Regions from separate parts of the Aureimonas sp. AU40 genome, predicted to be linked through region 3. Evidence: riboswitches for the same ligand, from Rfam matches in the RefSeq annotation. Region 3 holds a riboswitch; each other region holds the start of a gene.
What was found. A riboswitch is a leader RNA that binds a small molecule or an ion and turns the genes downstream of it on or off. The one in region 3 is predicted to bind cobalamin.
Positions count from the first base shown of each region.

Region 1 (7,410 bases), on a different contig from region 3:
CTACCGTGTCGCCCATCGTGCGCCAGGGGTCTGTGGACAGGCTGTGAAGAACCTTTGGGCGAGGGCCAGCCCAGCTTGTGGAAAAGTCGCAGTCCAGCGGATCGAAGCCGAGCGCGAGATCGTCCGCCAGCGCCCGGTGCAGCGAGGCGTCCGGGCCTTCCGTGCCGCGCGGCAGGCGGGCGAGCGCCACCGTGAGGTCTGTAAGCAGCCGTCCCTCGGGCGCGACGCCGAAGACATGCAGCCCGTCGCGGATCTGAAGTTCCTTGAGATCGCAGAGCCAGGCGTCGAGCTTGCCGAGCGCTTCGTCGCCGGCCTCGCCGGGCGCGAGCCCCGCGTCGGCGCCGAGACCGCTCGCCTCCACAAGCGCCAGAATGTCCTTGCGCAGGAGCGCGGCGCGTCTCGCGTCGCCCTGGTTCGCCTCGTAATATTCGTCCACCAGCTTTTCCAGATCGCGCGCCGGGCCGTGGCTTTCGGCGCGTGTCAGCGGCGGGGTCAGGTGGTCGATGATGACGGCCGAGGTCCGACGCTTGGCCTGCGTGCCCTCGCCGGGATCGTTGACGATGAAGGGGTAGAGATGCGGCAGGGGGCCAAGGATCGCCTCGGGCCAGCAGCGCTCCGAAAGCGCCAGCGCCTTGCCCGGCAGCCATTCCAGATTGCCGTGCTTGCCCATGTGGATGAGCGCATCGGCGCCGAACTGCTCGCGCAAGAAGGCGTAGAAGGCGAGATAGCCATGCGGCGGCACGAGGTCCGGCGCGTGATAGGTTTCCTTCGGGTCGATATTGTAGCCGCGCGCCGGCTGGATGCCGACCATGACTTGACCGAACCGGGCGAGCGGCAGGCAGAAGCCGCGCTCTGGATCGAAGAACGGGTCGGCCTCCGGCGCGCCCCAGCGCTCCACCATCGCAGCCTGCAATTCGGGAGGTAAGCCGGCAAAAGCGCTGAGATAGGCGTCGAGCGACAGGGTCTCGCGCACGAGGCGCCCGGCGCGCTCGCCCGAATTGGTCGGCCCGGCCTGGAGATGTTCCACCAGCGCATTGCCGCTTTGGGGAAAGTCCGACAGCCCATAGCCGGCGTCGCGCAGCGCCTCCAGAACGCGCACCGTACCGGCCGGCGTGTCGAGCCCGACGCCATTGCCGATGCGCCCGTCCCGGTTGGGATAATTGGCGAGCACGATCGCGACGCGCCGCTCCTTGGGGGCCAGCGTGCGCAGCCGGGCCCAGCGGCGGGCCAGCTCCGCCACGAAGCGGAGCCGATCGGGCTCCGGCCGGTGCGACACGAGATCGATCTCGGTCAGGGCGTCCCATTCCGCCGCGCTCTTGAAGGCGATGGCGCGGCTGAGAACGCGCCCGTCCACCTCCGGCAGGGCGACGCTCATGGCGAGGTCCCGCGCGGAGAGGCCTTGGCTCGAGCGCTCCCAGGCCTCGCGCGCGCCGCTCGCCAGCACCGCCTGCAACACCACGGCGCCGGTCTCGTCCAGCACCGTGCCCTTGTGCGCGGCGCCCGGCGTGGAAACGGCAAAGCCCGTGAGATTGACGACGACGCCAGGGGGATGGCGCGCGAAGATCGCACGCAGCGTCTCGACGCTGACGGGGTCCTTCAAGCTGCTGACGAAGAGCGGCAGGGGCGCCAGCCCTTGGGTCTCCAGCGCGTCGCACAGGGCCTCGACCGCCTCCGTCTGTCCGCTCTGCACGAGCGCGCGATAGAAGACGACGGGCACGACCTGGCGAGGATCGCCTTCGCTTAAGGTCTCGCCACGCGCAAGCAGCCCCGCCTTGAGGATCGGGCGCGGTTCGCCCGCCGGCCCCTCGCCCGTCAGCGGCTCGCCCTTCAGCAGCGCGCGGCAGCTTTCCAGAAACCCGTCCGCATTCGCAGCTCCCCCTTCGCAAAGGAAGCACCAGAGGCGGTCGCGCGTCTCGGGAGCGAGCGTGGAAAACCGGTCGAGACCGGGGTCGGGCTTCTCGTCGCCGGGCAGGATGGCCAAGTCGAACCCGCCCGCCCGCGCCGCCGCCAGCAGCGCCTCGCATCCATGCGGCCAGTAGCGCTCGCCGCCCAGCAGCCGCACCACGACCAGCCGCGCCCGCGCGCTCATGCGGGCGAGATAGGTGTCGACCGACATCGGGTGCGAGAGGCGCAGGAGATTGGCGAGGCGCAGCTCGGCCGAGCCGAGACCCAGCCGGCGCGCCGCGCCGGCCAGTGCCGCCAGCTCGGTGTCGGCGGCCGAGAGAAACAGGATCTCGCCCGGGCTCTGCCCGAGATCCACCGCCTCCGCGCCGTCCGCGATCGTTCCGCGCTGGGCGGCGAGGAGATGCAAGGCCGCTTACTCCGCCGCCGCCTGGGCTTCAGTGGAGGCGAGCGCGGCGATGGCGGCGCGGATCGCCCCCTCGTTTTCCTCGATCGCGTCGTGCAGGCCGATCACCACGAGACGGGTCGCGCGCGCTTCGCCGGGCGCGAAGGGCCGATCGTAATAGGCCTCGACGCGCCCGCCGACGGCCTGCACGAGAAGCCGCGCCGCCTTGCCTTCGACGGCCGCGAAGCCCTTGAGGCGCAGGATGTCGTGCGCGGCGATCAGACCCTTCAGCCCGTCAACGAACCGGTCGGGCGAAGCGAGCGGGCCAGTCTCCACCACGAGGCTCTCGAAATCGTCGTGGTCATGCGCCACGCCGCCCTCGTGCTCGATCTCGTGATGCGAGCGGCGCTCGTGGATATGGTCCTCCGTACCGCTGGCAAGGCCCAGAAGCACGTCGGCCGGTAGCTTGCCCTGGCTTGCCGTCACGAGGGCGAGCTTGCGCCCGGCGACAAGTGTCACCTCCTCGCGCACGCGCGCCAGTTCCTCGTCCGAGACGAGATCGGCCTTGGACAGGACGAGAAGGTCGGCGGCCCGGATCTGGTCCTCGAACAGCTCTTCCAGCGGGTTGTCGTGGTCGAGGCTCTCGTCGGCCTCGCGCTGCGCCTGAACCTTCGCTTCGTCATCGGCGAAGCGCCCGGCCGCAACCGCCGCCGCATCGATCACGGTGACGACGCCGTCCACGGTGACGCGGGCCTTCACCTCGGGCCAGTTGAAGGCGGCCACCAGCGGCTGCGGCAGCGCGAGGCCGGAGGTCTCGATCACGATATGGTCGAGCCGGTCCGCGTGCTCCAGCAGCTTTTCCATGGTGGGGATGAAGTCGTCGGCGACCGTGCAGCAGATGCAGCCATTGGTGAGTTCGACCACATCCTCCTCGCGGCAGGTCTCCACGCCGCAACCTTTCAGGATGTCACCGTCGACGCCGAGATCGCCGAACTCGTTGATGACGAGGGCGATGCGCCGGCCCTCGGCATTCTGCAGGAGGTTGCGGATCAGCGTGGTCTTGCCGGCGCCGAGAAAGCCGGTGACGACGGTGGCGGGAATCTTGCGCATGGGATCAGCCTTTGAGAGGGAGGGGCAGGCCGGCGGCGACGAAGGTGACGCGGTCTGCCAGCGCTGCGATCTGTTGGTGAAGACGCCCGGCCTCGTCGCGAAAGCGCCGGGCGAGCTTGTTTTCGGGGACGATGGATAGGCCGACCTCGTTGGAAACGAGCACCACGAAACCGGGCAGGGGGCCGCGCAGCGTCTCGCACAGGCGCGCCGCCTCGGCCGGAATGTCGGCCTCGCCGAGGAGGAGATTGCTGAGCCAGAGCGTCAGGCAGTCCACCAGGAGGGCGCGGCCCTCGCCTGCCTCGCGCCGCAGCGCGCCGGCGAGATCCAGCGGCTCCTCCACCGTCAGCCAGGGCGCGGGGCGGCGCGCTTGGTGATGGGCGATGCGCTCCTCCATCTCGGTATCGAAGGCCTGGCCCGTCGCGAGATAGACGGGCTGGAGGCCGGAGGCCATGACGAGGGTTTCGGCATGGTGGCTCTTGCCCGAGCGCGCGCCGCCGAGAACGAAGTGAACGCTCACGCCGAGAGGGCCGCGGCCCGGCGCTCGTTTCGCACCAGCCGATCGCTGGCGAGCCCGGCGCCGAGCCCGATCAGCACCCAGAACAGGGCCGAGACGGCGAGCGAGGCGACGGCGAACTCGGCCGCCAGCGTCGGCGGAATGGGGCTGGCCAGATCGGCGGGATGGGGCGCGGCGAAGAGATGCGGCGCGACGAGAAGCGCGAGGCCCGCGAGCCGGGCGGCGGTGGAGCCGCGCAGAACGACCAGCCAGAGCCCGGCCACGGATGCGCCGACGGTGGCGAGCCACCAGAGCTGGCGCGCGGCCAGATCGGCGGCCGGCATGGCGGGAAGCTCCGGCGGCAAGCCGAGCGCGGGCGCGAGCGTCACGGCGCCGAAGCCGGCCAAGCCCCAGAGCGCGCCGTTGCGAAAGGTGATCGGCCGGTTGGCGGCAAGGCTTGCGGCGGCGAGCAAGAGCGCGAAGCCGCAGCCGAGCACGAGATTGGCCAGGATCGAGCCGCCGGTACGGCTTTCCACCAGCGTCGTCGTCTCGCCGCCCTCGTGGCCGGAATGGGCGAGCGCGGGGGAGACGAGGGCTAGGCTGGCGGCATGGTCGTGGCCGGCGGGCGCGCCGCCTTCCTCGTAGACTTCCGCCGCGAGGATCAAGGGAACGAGCTTGGCCTGCTGAACGGGCGTGACGAGCAAGCCGGCGAAAAGGCCGGCGAAGATCGCGGCCGAAAGGGTGCGGGTGAGCATGGGCGAAATCCTGCGCGCGGACGGCGCCTCGCTGGCGAGCGAGCGCGCGTCCGAAAAGACGAGACGAATCCGGGTTCAGCGTCGGCCGGCGAGACGCGGTGCGACGGAGCGGGGAGGCGTCAGTGGCAGGGAAGGCCCATGGCGTGGCGGGCGTCGTGCGCGGTGTCGTGCAGCGCGTCGGCGCTGGCAAAGCCCGCGCCCCAGACAAGGAATGCGCCGAGCGACAGGGCGAAAGCGGCGACGAGGAGGCGCGTCTGCGCCGGTGCGTCGGTGTGGGGAACGGCCGGTGCGGCGGTTCGGATCATGGCATCAACCTCCGTGACGGCGGCCGACATGGCCGCCTTCGCAAGGGATGGCAGGTCTCCTGGCTCGCGGGTCACGGGTCCTCTCCTGCCTTCCCGGGTCGCAAGGCCCAGTGGCGTTTCCGGCGGAAAGACCGCCGGTGGAGAAACCTCGCCGCTCTACAGTCGCGGGGTCGGCTGCGATCCGGGCCCTTGGTTTAAGTCGGCCCTTCGCATTCCCTCTTAGCCCGCGCACGCATGTCGCGCCGCGGGACCATCCAGCGCGGGAGGATAACCCCCCTGGGCCTCAAGTCAAACGATTCAGGGGGATCGCCGGCGAAGGGCAGCGGGCAGTCGGTCATCTCGTCAAGCTGCGGATGCGCCGTCCGGCTCATGCCAGCCAGGCGGCGCATTCGCCTGTCAGCCGGTCGGCATCGCCTTTTCCAAGGCGCTGAGGATCAGGGCCGAACTGACAGGCTTGGGCAGGAAGCGCGCCTGCCGGGGCAGGTCGCTCGCGTCCGGCTGAACCCGGCCGGAGCAGACCACGATCGACACCTGCGGCCAGCGCGCGGCGACCTGGCGCGCCAGATCGATCCCGTCGATCGGGCCGGGCATCTCGATGTCTGTGTAGAGCAGTTCGATGGTTTCGGTGTCCGCCAGATGGCGGAGAGCCTGGGTCGTGTTGGCGGCTTCCAGCACGGTGAAGCCGGCGTCCTCCAGGAGGTCGACGGCCTCCATGCGCAGGAGGGGTTCATCCTCGGCGACGAGGGCAACGGCATGTTTTGCTGGCGTGCTCATGTCCGATAAAGGCGCGAACACCGGAAAGGTTTCCAGTCTACGAACCCAGCCAACGACTTGCTTCGAATCGCCATTTTTCTGTGTCGGTCCGCATTGGTCCGCCGGTTCGAATCAGCCTCCGAAATCAGCGACGGCAAGGCTGGAATGCCCGCGAGACGCCTTCAGACCTGCGGGCTGCGAATGGCCGCGAGCGGCGCCTCGATCCGGCATTGGAGGCCCGTGGGCTCGAAACTGTGCTCGACGCTGCCGCCGACCGAGCCGGGCAGGCCGCGCTCGATCAGCCGCGAACCGAAGCCCCGGCGGCTCGGCGCCAGGACGGGCGGCCCGCCGCGCTCCCGCCAAACGAGGCGGAACACCGGCGCGCCGTCCAGAACACCCGTGCTCCAGGACAGATCCACCCCGCCTTCGGGCACGGACAGGGCGCCGTATTTCACGGCGTTGGTGGCGAGTTCGTGTAGGATCAGCGCAAGCGACAGCGCCGCGTCCGAGCCGATCTCGATGGCTGGGCCGCCGAGGCGGATGCGGTTCTGCCCGTCGTCGTGAAGCGCCAGCGTGTCGCCCACCACGGTGCGGATGTCGGCCGTGTCCTGGCTGCGGCCCAGAAGCAGGTCGTGCGCGCGACTGAGCGCGGCGAGCCGGTTGCCCAGCGTTTCGCGCGCGGTCAGCATGTCGGGCGCGTTGCGCAGCGTTTGCGACGCGATCGCCTGCACCATGGCGAGCGTGTTCTTCAGCCGATGGCTCAGCTCGTGGTTGAGCATCCGCTCGCGCTCTTCGGCGCGGCTGCGCCCGATCTCGGCATGGGCGCGGTCGCCCACCGCCCGCACGAAGCGAAGATCGGCCTCGGAAAACTGGTGCGGCTGGTCGTAGTGGACGAAGATCACCGCCGAGAACTGTCCGTGCTCGATGATCGGCACGTTGAGAAGGACGCGGATGCCGATCGTCTCCAGCGAGGCGCGGTGGAGCGCCGTGCGCGGATCGGCCGACACGTCCTCGATGATCACCGTCTCGCCGCGCTTCAGGTCGTCGATGAAGGAGCCGTAGTCGCGGAAATGATGCAGACCGGCGATGCTGGCCGTGCCCGGCAGGCGCCAGTCGGGCTGCATGATCACCGTTTCCTGGACCGGGTCCACCACGCCGAAGCCGGCGCGGCTCGCGCGAAGCTGGCTCGCCATGGCCTCGGCGGCCGCGAAGGCGATCTCGCCGACATCGTGAAGCTCGCGCAGCCGCTCGCCGAGATCCACCAGAGCCGCCTTGCGCGCCTCGCCCTCGCGATAGGCCGTGGTGTCGATCGCCACGCCCGGAAAGCGCAAGGGGCGGCCGGTCGCGTCGTTGAAGGCGCGACCGCGCGCGTGGACCCAGGTCACGTTGCCCGAACTCTTGCTGAGCAGGCGATAGTCCTCGCTGAAATCGCTGCCCTTCGACACCGCCGTCGCGATCGCCTCCGACACGCGCGGCCGATCCTCGGGGTGGATGCCCTCCACGAACAGCTGGATCGGCACCCCGGCTTCGGCCTCCTCGGCGTCGACGCCGAACATTCCCGCGAAATAGGGGCCGGCATAGACCCGGTCGGCCGCAAGGTCCCAATCCCACCAGCCGAGCGAGCCCGACGCCTCGAAGGCCAGCGCCAAGCGCTCCTCCGACATGAGGCGCGCCGCCTCGCTGCGGCGAAGCCGGGAGGCGAGATCG
Region 1 is NZ_BBWL01000039.1:121,226-128,635, forward strand. It holds gene cobN (cobaltochelatase subunit CobN) at 1-2,311, opposite strand, end outside; gene cobW (cobalamin biosynthesis protein CobW) at 2,318-3,397, opposite strand; gene cobU (bifunctional adenosylcobinamide kinase/adenosylcobinamide-phosphate guanylyltransferase) at 3,402-3,914, opposite strand; gene AUL32_RS13325 (CbtA family protein) at 3,911-4,645, opposite strand; gene AUL32_RS26285 (CbtB domain-containing protein) at 4,765-5,025, opposite strand; cobalamin riboswitch at 4,983-5,220, opposite strand; gene AUL32_RS13335 (response regulator) at 5,347-5,724, opposite strand; gene AUL32_RS13340 (sensor histidine kinase) at 5,886-7,410, opposite strand, start outside.
Region 1: it holds a riboswitch for cobalamin, as region 3 does, so the genes downstream of both, AUL32_RS13325 (CbtA family protein) here and AUL32_RS17725 (ribonucleoside-diphosphate reductase subunit alpha) in region 3, are expected to answer to the same signal.

Region 2 (7,410 bases), on a different contig from region 3:
ACCAATCACCACCTGAAGGCAAGTATCTCACAAAAGCGGACGTCTCTCGCTTTACAGGCAGACGGCCGAGAAGGGTCGCTAGCGGACCGGCAGCTTTCGGATCAATCGTGCGGAATGCTGCCATTCCGCAAACGCCCGACCACCGCCGTTCCAGGCCTTTACGCTCATGCTCAAAAGCGGACATAGGTCTGCCCGATCTGCGAAGTCCCCCGATCTGCGAAGTCCATTGTCGCCGGTCGCTTCACTTTTGCGGAGTGAAAGCAGGTTTTGGAAAGTCTGCCTTCTGCTAAGATGCGAGGTCTTTACGGATGATCGCCGCGCCAGCGCCCAAGGCCTTCAACTTGCCTCGCGCCACGTCGCGGGACAGTGGTGCCATGCCGCAGTTGGTGGCGGGGTAGAGCTTGTCTGGATCAACGAACCGGAGCGCCTCGCGCAGGGTTTCCGCGACCTCGTCCGGCGTTTCGATCGTGTCGGTCGCGACATCGATCGCGCCCACCATCACCTTTTTTCCTCGAATGAGCTCGATCAAGTCCATCGGCACCCGGGAGTTCCGGCACTCGAGCGAGATGATGTCGATCTTGGACTTCCGGAGGTTGGGGAAGGTCTTCTCGTACTGCCGCCACTCCGATCCGAGAGTCTTCTTCCAGTCGGTATTGGCCTTGATGCCGTAGCCATAGCAGATATGCACGGCCGTCTCGATCTTGAGGCCCTCGGCGGCCCGCTCAAGGGCGGCGATCCCCCAGTCGTTCGCCTCGTCGAAGAAGACGTTGAACGCAGGCTCGTCGAACTGGACGATGTCGACGCCGACGGACTCGAGCTCCCTCGCTTCCTCGTTGAGGATCCGCGCGAACTCCCAGGCAAGCTTCTCGCGGCTTCTGTAGTGGGCGTCGTGGAGCGTATCGATCATCGTCATCGGACCGGGCAGCGTCCACTTGATCGGCTGCCCGGTCTGCGCGCGCAGGTACTTCGCGTCCTCGACGAAGACGGGCTTCGTGCGTGAGACGGCGCCGACCACGGTCGGCACGCTGGCATCGTATCGGTCGCGAATCCGGACGACCTCGCGCTTCTCGAAGTCGACGCCACCGAGATGTTCGACGAAGGTGGTGACGAAATGCTGGCGCGTCTGTTCGCCGTCACCGACGATGTCGATGCCCGCCTGCCGCTGGTCGTCCAAGGCAAGACGCAGGGCATCCCGCTTGCCGGCGAGTAGGTCCTCGCCTTCGAGCCGCCAGGGCGACCAGAGCGTGCGGGGCTCGGCGAGCCAGGACGGCTTGGGCAAACTCCCCGCGGTGGTCGTCGGCAACAGAATCGTCATGCTCGTGGTCCTTTCGTGTCCGTTCCGTTCATAGGCCCGCAGTCGCAGACCAGCGCTCGAGCTGCGCGCCATGCGGCCGAATGACATGCTGTTCGGCAAAACGGCCCTGCTCGACGGCCAGCCGGCTGCGCTCGTCGCGGTCATAGACAATTCGGGTCAGGGAATAGTCCTGGCGGTTCAGGCTCGGCCGGTAGTGTTCCGCCGCCGGTGAGTTGGCGTTGTAGATCTCCGGGCGATAGATTTTCTGAAAGGTCTCCATCGTGGCGACCGTGCTGGCCAGCTCGACGTTGGAATAGTCACCCGTCAGGTCGCCGAGATGGTAGAAGGCCAAGGGCGCGGCGCCGCCCGGCGGCAGGAAATAGCGCGCCCGCATCCCCATCCTTGCGAAGTAGTCGTCGGTTCTGGAAAGGCGGTCAGTCCCGTATTCCACCCCGAGGATGGGATGGACGTTCGCGGTTCGGCGATAGGTCTCCCGGCTGGACACGCTGAGGCAGATGACCGGCGGCTTCGGGAACCGGTCCCTGTAGGCGCCAGAGGCCAAGAATCGCTTGAACAGGTTGCCGTGCAGCTCGCCGAACCCGTCCGGCGCGCCGCCATCGGGGTTCTCGCGGATGTGGTCGGCCAAGCGGATGCTGAAGTCGTAGTCGCGGACATAGGAGGAGAAGTTGTTGCCGATCATGCCGTCGTGGTGCTCGCCGGTGCGCCTGTCGACGACGGTGGTTGCCAGGATCTCGATCAGCGGGAAGGTCTCGGCCCCGTCGCGCAGGCCGACCGTCAGGTCGGCGGTGACGATCCGAAGCTCGACCGCGTATCGATCCCCCATCGGATTGTCCCAATGCATGAGGGAGTTGAAGCGGTTGTCGATCATCGCCAAGGTGTTTCGCAGGTTCTCGCGACGACACTCCCCTCGTGCGAGGTTGGCGAAGTTCGTGGTGATGCGCGTGCGGTCGGCGGGACGATAGTCCTCGTTGAACGGAACGCTGCTGATCGTAAAGGCGAAGGCGCTGTTCGTCATGACCCACCGTCTTTGGTCAGGCGAGGGCCGAAGGAAGAACGCGCGAGGGCGAGCGCCCCGACGCCGACGGCCAAGGGCACGAACTCCAGGCGCGATCCACCGGAGGAACCCCCGTCCGAGGAACGTTTCGCGTCGGAGGCAGGTCTCCTGGCTCACGGGTCGCTGCGGCGGTTCCGGCCTTCCCGAACCTCTTGCGAGGCTCAGTGACACACGATGGATCCGCCGCTCGCCGCTTACAGTTGCGGGGGCAGCGCCAGACTCTGCCCCGGAGGGACACCACTGGCTTCCCGTCTTAGCCCCATCGCCATGTCTGGAACGGGGAACCTCGACAGGCGGCATTCAGCACGCCCGCAACCATGTTGTCAATGAAGACATAAGGACATCTTTATGTCCGCATGCGAAGTTTCATGCCGCAAACGGTCCGAGAGCCGCAGTCACGATCCTTCACCCCGTTCGTACGGGCACGGCCGGTTAGTCCCAGGCTACCGCGCCGCCGTTCTGGTATTCGATGACACGGGTTTCGAAGAAGTTCTTCTCGTTGCTGAGGTCCATGACCTCCGACATCCAGGGGAACGGGTTCTCCGCTTCCGGGAACACGGAAGCCAGCCCGAGTTGTGCGCAGGGGCGGTTGCCGATGAACTCTCAGGTCACACGTTCAGCTGCGGCACCGCCGAGGGTGAGGTGGGGCTTGCGCCATTGCGAGGGGCCCGTTTGGTGAATCGAATGCCCCTGCGCGTCCACCGCGACCGTTACGGGCATGTCTTCCACGACGAATTCGTGGATCGCCTCCATGCCGAGGTCGGCAAACGCGAGGACGCGGGCCTGCTTGACGGCCTTGGAGACGAGATAGGCGGCGCCACCGACGGCGATCAGATAGGCCGCGCCGTGGCGCTTGATGGACTCGATCGCGGCTGACCCACGCTCGGCCTTGCCGATCATGACGAGGAGCCCGGTGGCGTCCAGGACGAGTTCGGTGAAGCCGTCCATTCGGGTGGCCGTGGTCGGGCCGGCGGGGCCCACCACCTCGTCGCGCACCGCGTCCACGGGGCCGACATAGTAGATCGCCCGGTCCCTCAAATCGACCGGCAGCGGCTCGCCGCGCCCGATCATGTCGGCCATGCGCTTGTGCGCGGCGTCCCGGCCCGTCAGCATCCGCCCCGACAGGAGCAGCGTCTCGCCGGCACGCCAAGTCGCCACTTCTTCTCGTGTCAAACGGTCGAGATCGACGCGTCGCGCCTGTGCCGTCTGCTCGCCCCAGTCGATCTCGGGCCAGAGAGACAGATCGGGCGGGGTGAGCCGCGCGGGGCCGGAGCCGTCCAGCGTGAAGGTGAGATGCCGGTCGGCGGCGCATTGGGGAATGAGGCCGATGGGCTTCGAGGCGGCGTGGCAGGGATAGGAGCGGATCTTCACGTCCACCACCGTCGTCAGCCCGCCCAGCCCCTGCGCGCCGATGCCGAGCGCGTTGACACGCTCAAAGATGTCGAGCCGCATCTCCTCCAGCGGCGAGGCCGGGCCGCGCCGGATCAGTTCGGCCATGTCGATTGGCTCGAGAAGCGACTCCTTGGCCATGAGCATGGCTTTCTCGGCCGTTCCGCCGACGCCGATGCCGAGCAGCCCCGGCGGGCACCAGCCGGCGCCCAGCGTCTCCACCGTCTGGACCACCCAGTCCGAGACCGAGGCGGCCGGCGCGAGATTGGCAAACTTGGCCTTGTTCTCCGAACCGCCGCCCTTGGCCGCGACGGTGACGCGGACCTCGTCGCCGGCCACGATCTCCACATGCACGACGGCGGGCGTGTTGTCGCCGGTGTTCTTTCGGCCGAAGAGTGGGTCCTTGACGATCGAGGCGCGCAGCGGATTGTCGGCGTCGGTATAGGCCTTCGCGACACCTTCGTTGACGAGATCGGCGAGCGGGCGCGCCGTCTCGATCCGCGCCCCGATGCCGAGCTTGACGAAGACGTTCACCGTGCCTGTGTCCTGGCAGATCGGTCGCCGACCGAAGGCGGCCATGCGCGAGTTGACCAGGATCTGGCCGATCGCGTCGCGCGCCGCGGGGCTCTCTTCCCGTGCATAGGCCTCGGCCAGACTTTTGACGAAGCTCGGCGGATGGAACACCGCTATATATTGCAGCGCGTCGGCGACGGAGGAGATGAAATCCGCCTCGTGGATCGGGGCCCTCGTGCTCATGCCGAAGCCTTTCCCGTGATGGCCTTGTCCGTAATGCGTCGCGCCGCGCGCAGGATCGCCTTCGCCCTCAGGAGCACGGGCGCGTCCACCATCTCCCCGTCCAGCGCGACGGCACCGCCACCCTGCCCGGCCGCGATCGCGCGCTCGGCCCAGGCGATCTCGCCTTCCGCCGGCGCGAAGCCCCGCGCGGCGGAGGCGATCTGGGCGGGATGGATCAGCAGCTTGGCGGCGAAGCCGAGCGCGGCGGCATGGGCCGCATCGGCTTCGATCGCCGCCTCGTCGCGCGTCGAGGCCGTCACCCCGTCGACCGGCGCCGGGCGGCCGGCGAGCCGGCTGGCCAGCACGAGTTCGAGCCGGGCGAGGAGCAGCGCCTCGCGCGTATGCCGACAGCCGAGATCGGCGGCGAAATCGAAGGAACCGAAGGCGAGGCGCGCGCTGACCTGCGCCAGCGCCCGCACATTGGCAAGGCCAGCCGCGCTTTCCACCAGGGCGACGACGGGGTGACCGCTGGTCGCCGCAACCGTGGCCACCTCCTCCGCCCGTTCGCTTTTCGCCAGCATCACGGCAGAAAGCGGCAGGGCCGCGGCGAGCGCCAGATCCGCCTCGTGCTCGCGCGAACCGGCGGCGTTGAGGCGCACGAGCACGGGGCAAGGTGCCTGCGCGAGGGAGGATGCCGCCTCGCGCAACGCCACACGGGCGAGCCCTTTGGCCTCCAGCGCAACAGCATCCTCCAGATCGAGGATCACCGCGTCTGCCCCGGCGGCGAAGGCCTTGGCGAAGCGCTCCGGCCGGTCAGCCGGCACGAAGAGAAACAGGGTGGCGGCCTCGACAGCGGACGGCATGGCTCTCCCCCTCCCCTCAAGGGCCTCCCGAACGGCCCCTCGTCTGGAATGCTTCCATCCGATGTGCGTCCGCCGGCTCCAACATGGAAATAAGCTTTCGCGCTATCGGGCATAGGCCGCGCCTATGGCGGCGCCATAGAAGAGCGCTATGGGCGAGCAAGGACATCGCTATTGGCGGCGCGACAAACGCCGACGCTAGGCTGGGCGCCATGCGAACCCTGTCCAGTCATTTGCGGGAGCGGCGTCGGTGAACACCGATATCAAGGATCTTCTCGTCGTCTCGGTCGAGCAGGCGGTGGCGGCGCCCTATCTCTCCAGCCGGCTGGCCGATGCCGGCGCGCGCGTCATCAAGGTGGAGCGGCCGGAGGGCGATTTCGCGCGCGGCTACGACCATCTGGTGAAGGGCGAGAGCGCCTATTTCGTCTGGCTGAACCGGGGCAAGGAATCCGTCTGCCTCGATTTGAAGGCGCCCGCCGACAAGGCGGTGCTCGCGGCCATGATCGAGCGGGCCGACGTCTTCGTCCAGAATCTCGCGCCGGGCGTCATCGACAAGCTGGGCTTCGCCCCGGCCGAGCTGCGACGGCAAAATCCGCGCCTCGTCACCTGCTCCATCTCCGGCTATGGCGACGAGGGACCGTACCGCGACCTCAAGGCTTATGATCTTCTGGTTCAGGCCGAGAGCGGCCTCTCCGCCATCACCGGCAACGAGCAGGGCATGGCGCGGGTCGGCGTCTCGGTCTGCGACATTGCGGCTGGGATGACGGCCTTCCAGGCCGTGCTGCAGGCGCTGCTCGGCCGCGAAAGGACGGGGCAAGGGCGCCATATCGACGTCTCGCTCTTCCATGCGCTCGCCGACTGGATGAACGTGCCGTATCTTCAATATGTCTATGGCGGAAAGGAGCCGGCGCGCTCCGGCCTGAACCATCCGACCATCGCGCCCTATGGGGCCTATTCCTGCCGCGACGGCGCCGCCGTTCTGTTCTCCATCCAGAACGAGCGCGAATGGGCCAATCTCTGTCGCGATGTGCTTTTGGCACCGGAGGTGGCGAGCGATCCGCACTTCTCCGATAACAGCCGGCGCGTCGCCAACCGCGAGCGGCTCGACGCCATCGTCACCGGCGCCTTTGCGAAAGCCAACCGACCCGAGATGATCGAGCGGCTGGAGCGCGCCCGCATCGCCTATGGCCGCGTCAGCTCCATGCAGGACCTTGCCGACCATCCGCAGAACCGCTTCGTCACGGTGGAGACGCCCGCCGGCCCGGTGCGCTATCTCGCGCCCGGCGCGCGCTTCGACGGCGAGGCCCCGGCGTTCCGCCCCGTGCCCGCGCTCGGCCAGCAGAGCGAAGCGCTGCGCGACGAGTTCGCCCCCTCCGGCTCCCTCCATAGCGCGGCCTGACGCCGCGCCGCATCGATTGGTCGCAAGGCTTTGGCCGTCCGGGCTGGAGATGCCCTAGGTTCCGTCAGGGCGGATGCTGAGGTCTGGCGTCGCCGGCCCAGGCCAGCGCGGAGATATTACTAGGAAGGGGCTACAAAGCCTTTTGCGGCGGCGAACCCGCTCGACATTTCGGGGCGTGCGCAATGCCGACGATGCCACCGACCGCTCCACTAGGCGCCGAGACGCCGCCCGGGCGACGTCATCCCCGGCGGCCGCCCGTCCGATCCTCCCCGATCGGACACGAGACCTATCCAGGATTCCCGTCGGCCTCTAGGCTCCGCGCCGGGAGGAATCGCGCGTGGATGTCAGGCAGCTCAGATATTTCGTCGCCATCGTCGAGAGCGGGTCGATCTCGCGCGCGGCCGGGAAGCTCAACGTCGCCCAGCCGTCGCTCAGCCTCCACATCCGCAACATGGAAGCCGATCTCGGCGTGCCGCTCCTGTTCCGCACGCCGCAGGGCGTGCAGCCGACCGAGGCGGGCGAGATCCTTCTGCGCAACGCTCGCGCCATCGTCGCGCAGTTCGAGGAGGCCGAGCGCGAGATCCGGGGCAGCGGCGCCGAGCCGGCGGGCGAGGTGCGCCTCGGCCTGCCTTCCTCGATCGCGCAGGTCCTGGGCGTG
Region 2 is NZ_BBWL01000065.1:1,101-8,510, forward strand. It holds gene AUL32_RS24165 (serine hydrolase domain-containing protein) at 1-16, shown strand, start outside; gene AUL32_RS24170 (methionine synthase) at 287-1,315, opposite strand; gene AUL32_RS24175 (putative oxygenase MesX) at 1,344-2,330, opposite strand; cobalamin riboswitch at 2,451-2,673, opposite strand; partial or broken gene AUL32_RS24895 (ribonucleotide-diphosphate reductase subunit beta) at 2,802-2,969, opposite strand; gene AUL32_RS24180 (fumarate hydratase) at 2,973-4,514, opposite strand; gene AUL32_RS24185 (HpcH/HpaI aldolase/citrate lyase family protein) at 4,511-5,356, opposite strand; gene AUL32_RS24190 (CaiB/BaiF CoA transferase family protein) at 5,604-6,752, shown strand; gene AUL32_RS24195 (LysR family transcriptional regulator) at 7,090-7,410, shown strand, end outside.
Region 2: it holds a riboswitch for cobalamin, as region 3 does, so the genes downstream of both, AUL32_RS24175 (putative oxygenase MesX) here and AUL32_RS17725 (ribonucleoside-diphosphate reductase subunit alpha) in region 3, are expected to answer to the same signal.

Region 3 (7,410 bases):
AGAGATGCGGGTTTTCCGCCTTGATCTGGTTGATCACGTCGATGCCGAAGTTCAGGTGGATCGACTCGTCGCGCAGGATATATTGATACTGCTCGGCAATGCCCTGCATCTTGCCCCGTCGCCCGAGCGACAGGATCTGCGCGAAGCCGGTGTAGAACCACATGCCCTCGAACACGACGTAGAAGGCGACGAGGTCCTTCAGGAAGGCGCGGTCGGTCTCCGGCGTGCCGGTCCGGAAATGCGGGTCCTCGATGCCCTGGGTGTGCTGGAGCGCCCAGGACGCCTTGTCCGTGATCGACGGCACCTCGCGATACATGTTGAAAAGCTCGCCCTCGTCGAGCCCGAGCGATTCCACAATGTACTGGAACGTGTGCGTGTGGACGGCCTCCTCGAAGGCTTGGCGCAGCAGGTACTGCCGGCACTCGGGATTGGTGAGGTGGCGGTAGATCGCGAGCACGATGTTGTTCGCGACGAGGCTCTCCGAGGCGGCGAAGAAGCCGAGATTGCGCTTCACCATGCGCCGCTCGTCCTCCGTCAGGCCGTTCGCCGACTTCCACAGCGCGATGTCGGCCTGCATGGAGACCTCGGTCGGCATCCAGTGGTTGTTGCAGGCCGAAAGATACTTCTCCCAGGCCCAGCCGTAGCGCATGGGCAGAAGCTGGTTCACGTCGGCGCGCGCGTTGATCATCCGCTTCTCGGAGACCGAGACGCGGCCGCCGTTGCGATCGACGGCCTCGGTGCCAGTCGCCGTGGGTGGCCCGAGATCGGGGATGGGCGTGGCGTCGGTGGCGGTGTCGTTCCAGTCGAGCATCGGGTCGTCTTTCGAAAGCGGGGGGACGGCCCGCCGCCATTCGGCGGGACCGGGGAAGAGAAGGGGAAGCGCACGGGCCTACTGGCAGGCCTCGCACTCGGGATCGTCGATCCGGCAGGCCTTGCCCCAGGCCTCGTCCGGCACGCGGATCTCCGCAGACGCCCCCGCCAGCGGCGCGGCCGAGACGGCGTTGAGCTTGCCGTCCGTTCCCTTCAGGGTGGACTTCTCGACATGCGTCGCCGAGCGCGTGCGCAGATAGTAGGTCGTCTTCAGGCCCCGCTCCCATGCGAGCCGGTAAAGCGCGTCGAGCGCCTTGCCGGACGGGGCGGCAAGGTAGAGGTTCAGGGACTGCGCCTGGTCGATCCATTTCTGGCGCCGGGCGGCGGCCTCGATCAGCCAGGCCGAGTCGATCTCGAAGGCCGTGGCATAGAGGCGCTTCAGGTCCTCCGGCACGCGGTCGATGGGCCCAAGCGAGCCGTCGTAATATTTGAGGTCCGACACCATGACCTCGTCCCAGAGCCCCCTCGCCTTCAGGTCGCGGACCAGCGCGGCGTTCACCACCGTGAAATCGCCCGACATGTTCGCCTTGACGAAGAGGTTCTGGTAGGCGGGTTCGATCGACTGCGACACACCACAGATGTTGGAAATCGTCGCCGTCGGCGCGATCGCCATCGTGTTGGAGTTGCGCATGCCGATGGTTCGGACACGCTCCCTCAAGGCCGCCCAGTCCAGCGTCGCCGAGCGGTCGAGATCGAGCGTGCCGCCGCGCGCCTCGGCCAGGAGTTCGAGCGAGTCGATCGGCAGGATGCTGCGCGACCAGAGCGAGCCGTCGAAGGAGGGGTAGCGGCCACGCTCGGCGGCGAGGTCCACCGAGGCGGAGATCGCCTCATAGCTCAGCGCCTCCATGCTCGTGTCGGCGAAGGCCACCGCCGCCTCGCTGGCATAGGCGAGCCGCAGCGCCTGGAGCGCGTCCTGAAAGCCCATGAGGCCGAGGCCGACCGGACGGTGCCTGAGGTTCGACGCCCGCGCCTCGGGGATCGTGTAGAAGTTGATGTCCACGACATTGTCGAGCATGCGCATCGCGGTCTTCACCGTTTGCGCGAGGAGCGAGCGGTCAAGCCCTTCGGAGTTGACGTGGCTCGCGAGGTTCACCGAGCCGAGATTGCAGACCGCGACCTCGGAGGCGGAGGTGTTGAGGGTGATCTCGGTGCACAGGTTGGACGAGTGCACGACACCGACATGGCCCTGCGGCGAGCGGATGTTGCAGGGGTCCTTAAACGTGATCCAGGGATGGCCGGTCTCGAACAGCATGGTCAGCATGCGCCGCCAGAGATCGACCGCCTTCACGCGGCGGTGGACGCGGATTTCTCCGCGCGCGGCCCTGATCTCATGCCCTTCGTAGGCCTCAGTGAAGGCCCGCCCGTAAAGGTCATGCAGGCCCGGCACCTCGTCGGGCGAGAACAGGGTCCAGTCGCCGTTCTCCGCCACGCGCTGCATGAAAAGATCCGGCACCCAATGCGCCGTGTTCATGTCGTGCGTGCGCCGGCGGTCGTCGCCCGTGTTCTTGCGCAGGTCGAGGAACTCCTCGACGTCGATATGCCAGGTCTCGAGAAAGGCGCAGACCGCGCCCTTGCGCTTGCCGCCCTGGTTGACGGCGATGGCCGTGTCGTTGGCGACCTTCAGGAAGGGCACGATGCCCTGGCTCTGGCCGTTGGTGCCCTTGATGTGGGCGCCAAGGCCGCGCACCGGCGTCCAGTCGTTGCCTAAGCCCCCGGAATATTTAGCAAGCAGCGCGTTGTCCTTCACCGCCTTGAAGATGCCCCCGAGATCGTCGGCGACGGTGGTGAGGAAGCAGGAGGAAAGCTGCGGGCGCGGGGTCCCGGCGTTGAACAGCGTCGGGGTCGAGGCCATGAAGCGGAAGCTCGACAGAAGCTCGTAGAACTCGATGGCGCGGGCTTCGCGATCGACCTCGCGCAACGCCAATCCCATGGCGACGCGCATGAAGAACCATTGTGGCAGCTCGAAGCGGACCCCTTCCGTCTGGAGGAAGTAGCGGTCGGTGAGCGTCTGCAGGCCGAGGAACTGGAAGAGATTGTCGCGCTCCGATGTCAGCGCCGCAGCACATCGCGCCACGTCGAAGCGGGCAAGCTCGGGATCGATCAGCCCGGCCGCGATGCCCCGGTCGAGATAGGCCGGGAAGGTCTCGGCGTAGAGCGCCGCCATGTCGGCCTGCGTCGCCGTCCTGGGCGAGCCGGCGAGGAACGACAGGGCCTCGCCGCGCAGCTTGTCGAGAAGAAGCCGGGCCGAGGCGAAGGCATAGTTCGGCTCGGTCTCGATCAGGGTCCGCGCCGCCATGACAGGCGCCTCGGCGAGTTCGCTGAGCCTCAGCCCGTCGTAGAGATTGCGCCGCGTCTCAACGAGGATCGCATCCGGCGACACGCCGTCGAGGCCGTCGGATGCTTCCGTCACGACGCGGGCCAGCCGGGCCTCGTCGAGAGGCGCGAGGGAGCCGTCCGCCTGCCGCACGGACAACGCGGGCGCGGCTTGTGTTTGCGACGCGGTGGCCTGCGCCGCGCGGGCGCGGGCGTGCTCCTCGCGGTAGAGGACATAGGCGCGGGCGACCTTCGGATGCTCCGAGCGCATCAGCGCGAGTTCGACCTGGTCCTGGATGTCCTCGATGTGCAGGAGGCGGTCGCCGCCCGAGCGACGAGCGAGCGCGGCGACGACCTCGTCGGTCAGGCGCCGCACCGTGTCGTGGACGCGGGTGGAGGCGGCGGCCTGCCGCCCCTCGACGGCAAGGAACGCCTTGGTCATCGCGACTGCGATCTTCGAAGCGTCGAACCCTGAGACGGCGCCATTGCGGCGCAGGACGCGCGCTGCCAGCGAAGATGCGAGATCGGCTGCATCGGCATCGACGGACAGGGCCGGAAACGGCGACGGCAAGGCTGCGGAAGACGGAAGAAGAGACATTCGGCTGCTCCAGCGAGTGGAGGCAAAGGCCGAGCGGACGCATGCAAAACGGCGCAGGAGACCCTGGACCGAGGGACCCAAGCCGCGACAGGCACACGATCCACCGGGACACCCCGCCCAGGGAAGGTTCAAGCAAGTCGCGGCAGGTCTCCTGGCTCGCGGGTCAAACGCCTTCCGTCCGGCCTTCCCGGAGCTTCGCTCCAGTGGCGCGGATTGGACGAAGGGCTCGCCGCTTACAGTTGCGGGGGCAGCCCCGGCCTCGCCGTTCCATCTCTGGATCAGCTCACCGGGTTCCCTCTTAGCCACCACATCTTGCGACGCGGCGGACCGTGACTGCCGCATATGGTGCGGCAACCACCCGGTGAGTCAACGCGCTCTCGGCCCTTATCCCCAAATCCGGCTTGCGGTGAGTCCCGCCCCGTCGAGATCATGACGGACAGGGAAACCCAGGGTGACGCTGACGTCTCGGGATGGCGCTGCCGTCGAGAAGGAGTGCATTGCCTTGGCGGCGCGACGAACCAGACGAGTTCGAACAAAGGGAAAACGGTTAATCCACAGGCACCCCATACCGCGTCGGCACGGGCAGGGCATTCTTCTCCGAAAGACCGTCGCGAACGGCCTCGCAAACGGCTCGCAGCGGTTCAACCCAAGGCGTGATGGCGTCCGGGCAGCCGATCCGTAAGAGAAACCCGTCTTCGTTCGCGTAGGCAATCCGACCGATGGGGAGGAGGTTCGCCGATCTCAGCTCCTTCCAAGTCTGAACAACGCGCCATCCTATCACAGACGCGGTGTCCTCCGTGGAGGTCTCCTCTGTTACGAGCGGCAGTCCGATGCTTTGCGAAGTTGGTCGGGTGCAGTCCTCCGTCCGGCCTGTTGGTGCATCCCGAGCCAGTTGATGACGCTGGTGGGCTGGCGAAGACCGTCCCCAACTGCTTTGCAGGCCATGATGCCTCCGACCTCGAAGAGGTTGGCAGAGCCTTCCCGAAAGCGGATGCACGATCGTTCGGATTGCCGATGTAGCCCGCAAGTGATACAGACCTGTCTCACCTACAGGGACAAGCGAGCCGATGATGTCCGACAAGCGGCAGCAGATCGTGGAAACCGCCTATCGCCTGTTCCGCGCGGACGGCTACCATGCGGTCGGCATCGACCGGATCATCGCGGAAGCGGGCGTGGCGAAGATGACGATGTACCGCCACTTCCGAGCCAAGGACGAGTTGATCTGCGCTGTCCTGCGCTTTCGCGCCGAGCGCTTCGAAAGGCAGCTCGACCGTCTGGCCGACGTTGCGCCGAACGCCGCCGCTCGGATCGAAACGATCGTCGGCTGGTACGAGCGATGGTTCGCCCGGCCCGACTTCCATGGCTGCGCCTTCGCCCATGCGCTGGCTGAGTACGGCGATCCCCGCCATCCCGTCTTTCAGGCGGCCTCCGCCCAGAAGGAGGCGTTCGAGGCGCGGCTGCGCGCGCTTCTGCTGGCGGAAACCGACAAGGCGCAGGCGACGCGAACCGCAGCGGTGCTCGCCATGCTCTTCGAGGGCGCCACCCTCAAGGCGCAGATGGGCCGGGCCGAGGAGGCGATCCGCGGGCTGCGGGATGGCACGCAGGCGCTTCTCGCCCGGGCGGGCATTCGCTCGTGAGTCCGCTCGTCATCGGCCTCGCTCTCTCGGCCGCGTTCGCCCATGCCTCGTGGAACGCTTTCCTGCGCTCGGGCGCCGACCGCTTCTGGGTCGTCACCGTGATGAGCCTGACGATGGTTCCCGTGGCGCTGCCCTTCGCCTTGCTCCTGCCCCTGCCGCCCGCCGGCGCCTGGCCGTTTCTCCTGCTCTCCTCGCTCCTGCAGACCGGCTACAGCCTGTTCCTCGTGGCCGCCTATCGCCACGGCGATCTCGGGCAGGTCTACCCGATCGTGCGCGGCACGGTGCCCGTTCTGGCGACGATCGGCGGCTTCGTTCTCGCGGACGAGGTCTTGTCGCCGACCAGCGTTTTGGGGATCGCCTTGATCGTCTGTGGCATCCTGGGTCTGGTCGTGGGACGCGGGCAGGTCGCCGGGAGACCGCTCCTCTGGGCGCTGGCGACTGGCGCACTCGTTGCCGCTTACGCGACCGTCGATGCGCTGGGCGTGCGCCATGCCGGCGACCCGATCGGCTACACCGCCTGGATCTGCCTTTTCTACGGCGCCTTTCTGCCCCTCGCCTTCCGGCTCACGCGCGGGGCGCTTCGGATCGACCCTCGCTCAGTGGAAACCTGGAGGGCCGCCGGCGGCGGCGTGGTTTCGCTGGTCGCCTATGTCCTGGTGGTGACGGCTTTTTCGCTGGGGCCCACAGGGCCGGTCACGGCCCTTCGCGAGACGAGCGTCGTGTTCGCGGCCCTGATCGGCGCAGCCTTCCTGGGCGAGAGACTGACGATGCGTCGGCTTGCCTCCTGCCTCGCCGTCGCCCTTGGCGCCGTCTTCATCGGCCTTCGGGGGTAACGAGGTGGTCCACTCCGGTCCCGCAGCGGATCGTCCCGTTTGCACCCTTCCCACCTCCGAAATCTTACTCCCCAGCATTCGTCACGCCGCCAGTCTGGGCCGCGCCATGGCCTCGCGAAGGGTGCGCACGAGTTCATCGAACGCCGCGCCGCGTGCGCCATCGGCCCGATGCAAGGTGATGGCGTAGCTCGGCAGCGGCGGCAGGCCGGCATCCGGCGCGACGATGTCGAGATCGGCGGGAACGGTGGTGGCGAGCCAGGCCGACACGGCCATGTCCATGCGGACCATCGTTCGCGTCGCGTCGAGCCCGCCGTTCTCGAACACCATCCGGCTGGCGCGTTCCGCCTGCGCCAGCGCGGCCAGGACGGCGGGCCTGAACACGCAGGTCTCGGCCACCAGCGAGATCGGCAACGGGCTGCGAAGCGGCGCCTGGCCCGCCCGTGCCGAGACCCAGACGAGGCGGTCGATCGCCAGCGTCTCGCCGCTGGCCGACCCGGTCTCTTCTTCGACCACCGCGATGTCGATGCGTCCCTCCCCGATCAGGTCGAGAAGGTCGGGCGAGGATGCGCAGGTGAGCGAAAGGTCGATGCGTGGGAAAGCCTCACAGTATTCCTTCAGGGCACTGGCGAAGCAGGGGCCGATGAGATCGAAGGGCAGGCCGAGCCGCACCGGGCCGGAGGCGACGCCACCTTCGATCTCCGACCAGATCTCGTCGTTGGCGGCGATCAGCGGACGCACGCGCCGCAGGAGGCGCTCGCCGGCGGGCGTCAGGCGCAGTCCGCGCGGATCGCGCAGCAACAGGGCGTCGCCCACCATCCCTTCGAGCCGCGCGATCTGCTGGCTGATCGCCCCTTGCGTGAGATGCAGGCGCTCGCTCGCGCGCGTCATGCTGCGCTGGTCCGCCACGGTCGCGAAGGTTCTGAGAAGAGCGATGTCGAGGTTTCGGGTCATGCGTCATTAATGATGCTAATGCCGGTCTTTAGCAAGATTAGCTTTGCTGCATGACCACCAGCCGATAGTGGGGCGGCAGGTTCTGCTGGAGCGGTCTCAATGGATACAATGGCGCCCCTCGTCCTCTTCGCCCTCGTCTCGACCATCAGTCCGGGTGGAGCGACGACCCTTGCAACCATCTCCGGCGCCAATTTCGGCTTCCGTCCCT
Region 3 is NZ_BBWL01000045.1:21,568-28,977, reverse strand. It holds gene AUL32_RS17730 (ribonucleotide-diphosphate reductase subunit beta) at 1-811, opposite strand, end outside; gene AUL32_RS17725 (ribonucleoside-diphosphate reductase subunit alpha) at 890-3,781, opposite strand; cobalamin riboswitch at 3,906-4,128, opposite strand; gene AUL32_RS17720 (TetR/AcrR family transcriptional regulator) at 4,849-5,418, shown strand; gene AUL32_RS17715 (EamA family transporter) at 5,415-6,251, shown strand; gene AUL32_RS17710 (LysR family transcriptional regulator) at 6,333-7,202, opposite strand; gene AUL32_RS17705 (LysE family translocator) at 7,302-7,410, shown strand, end outside.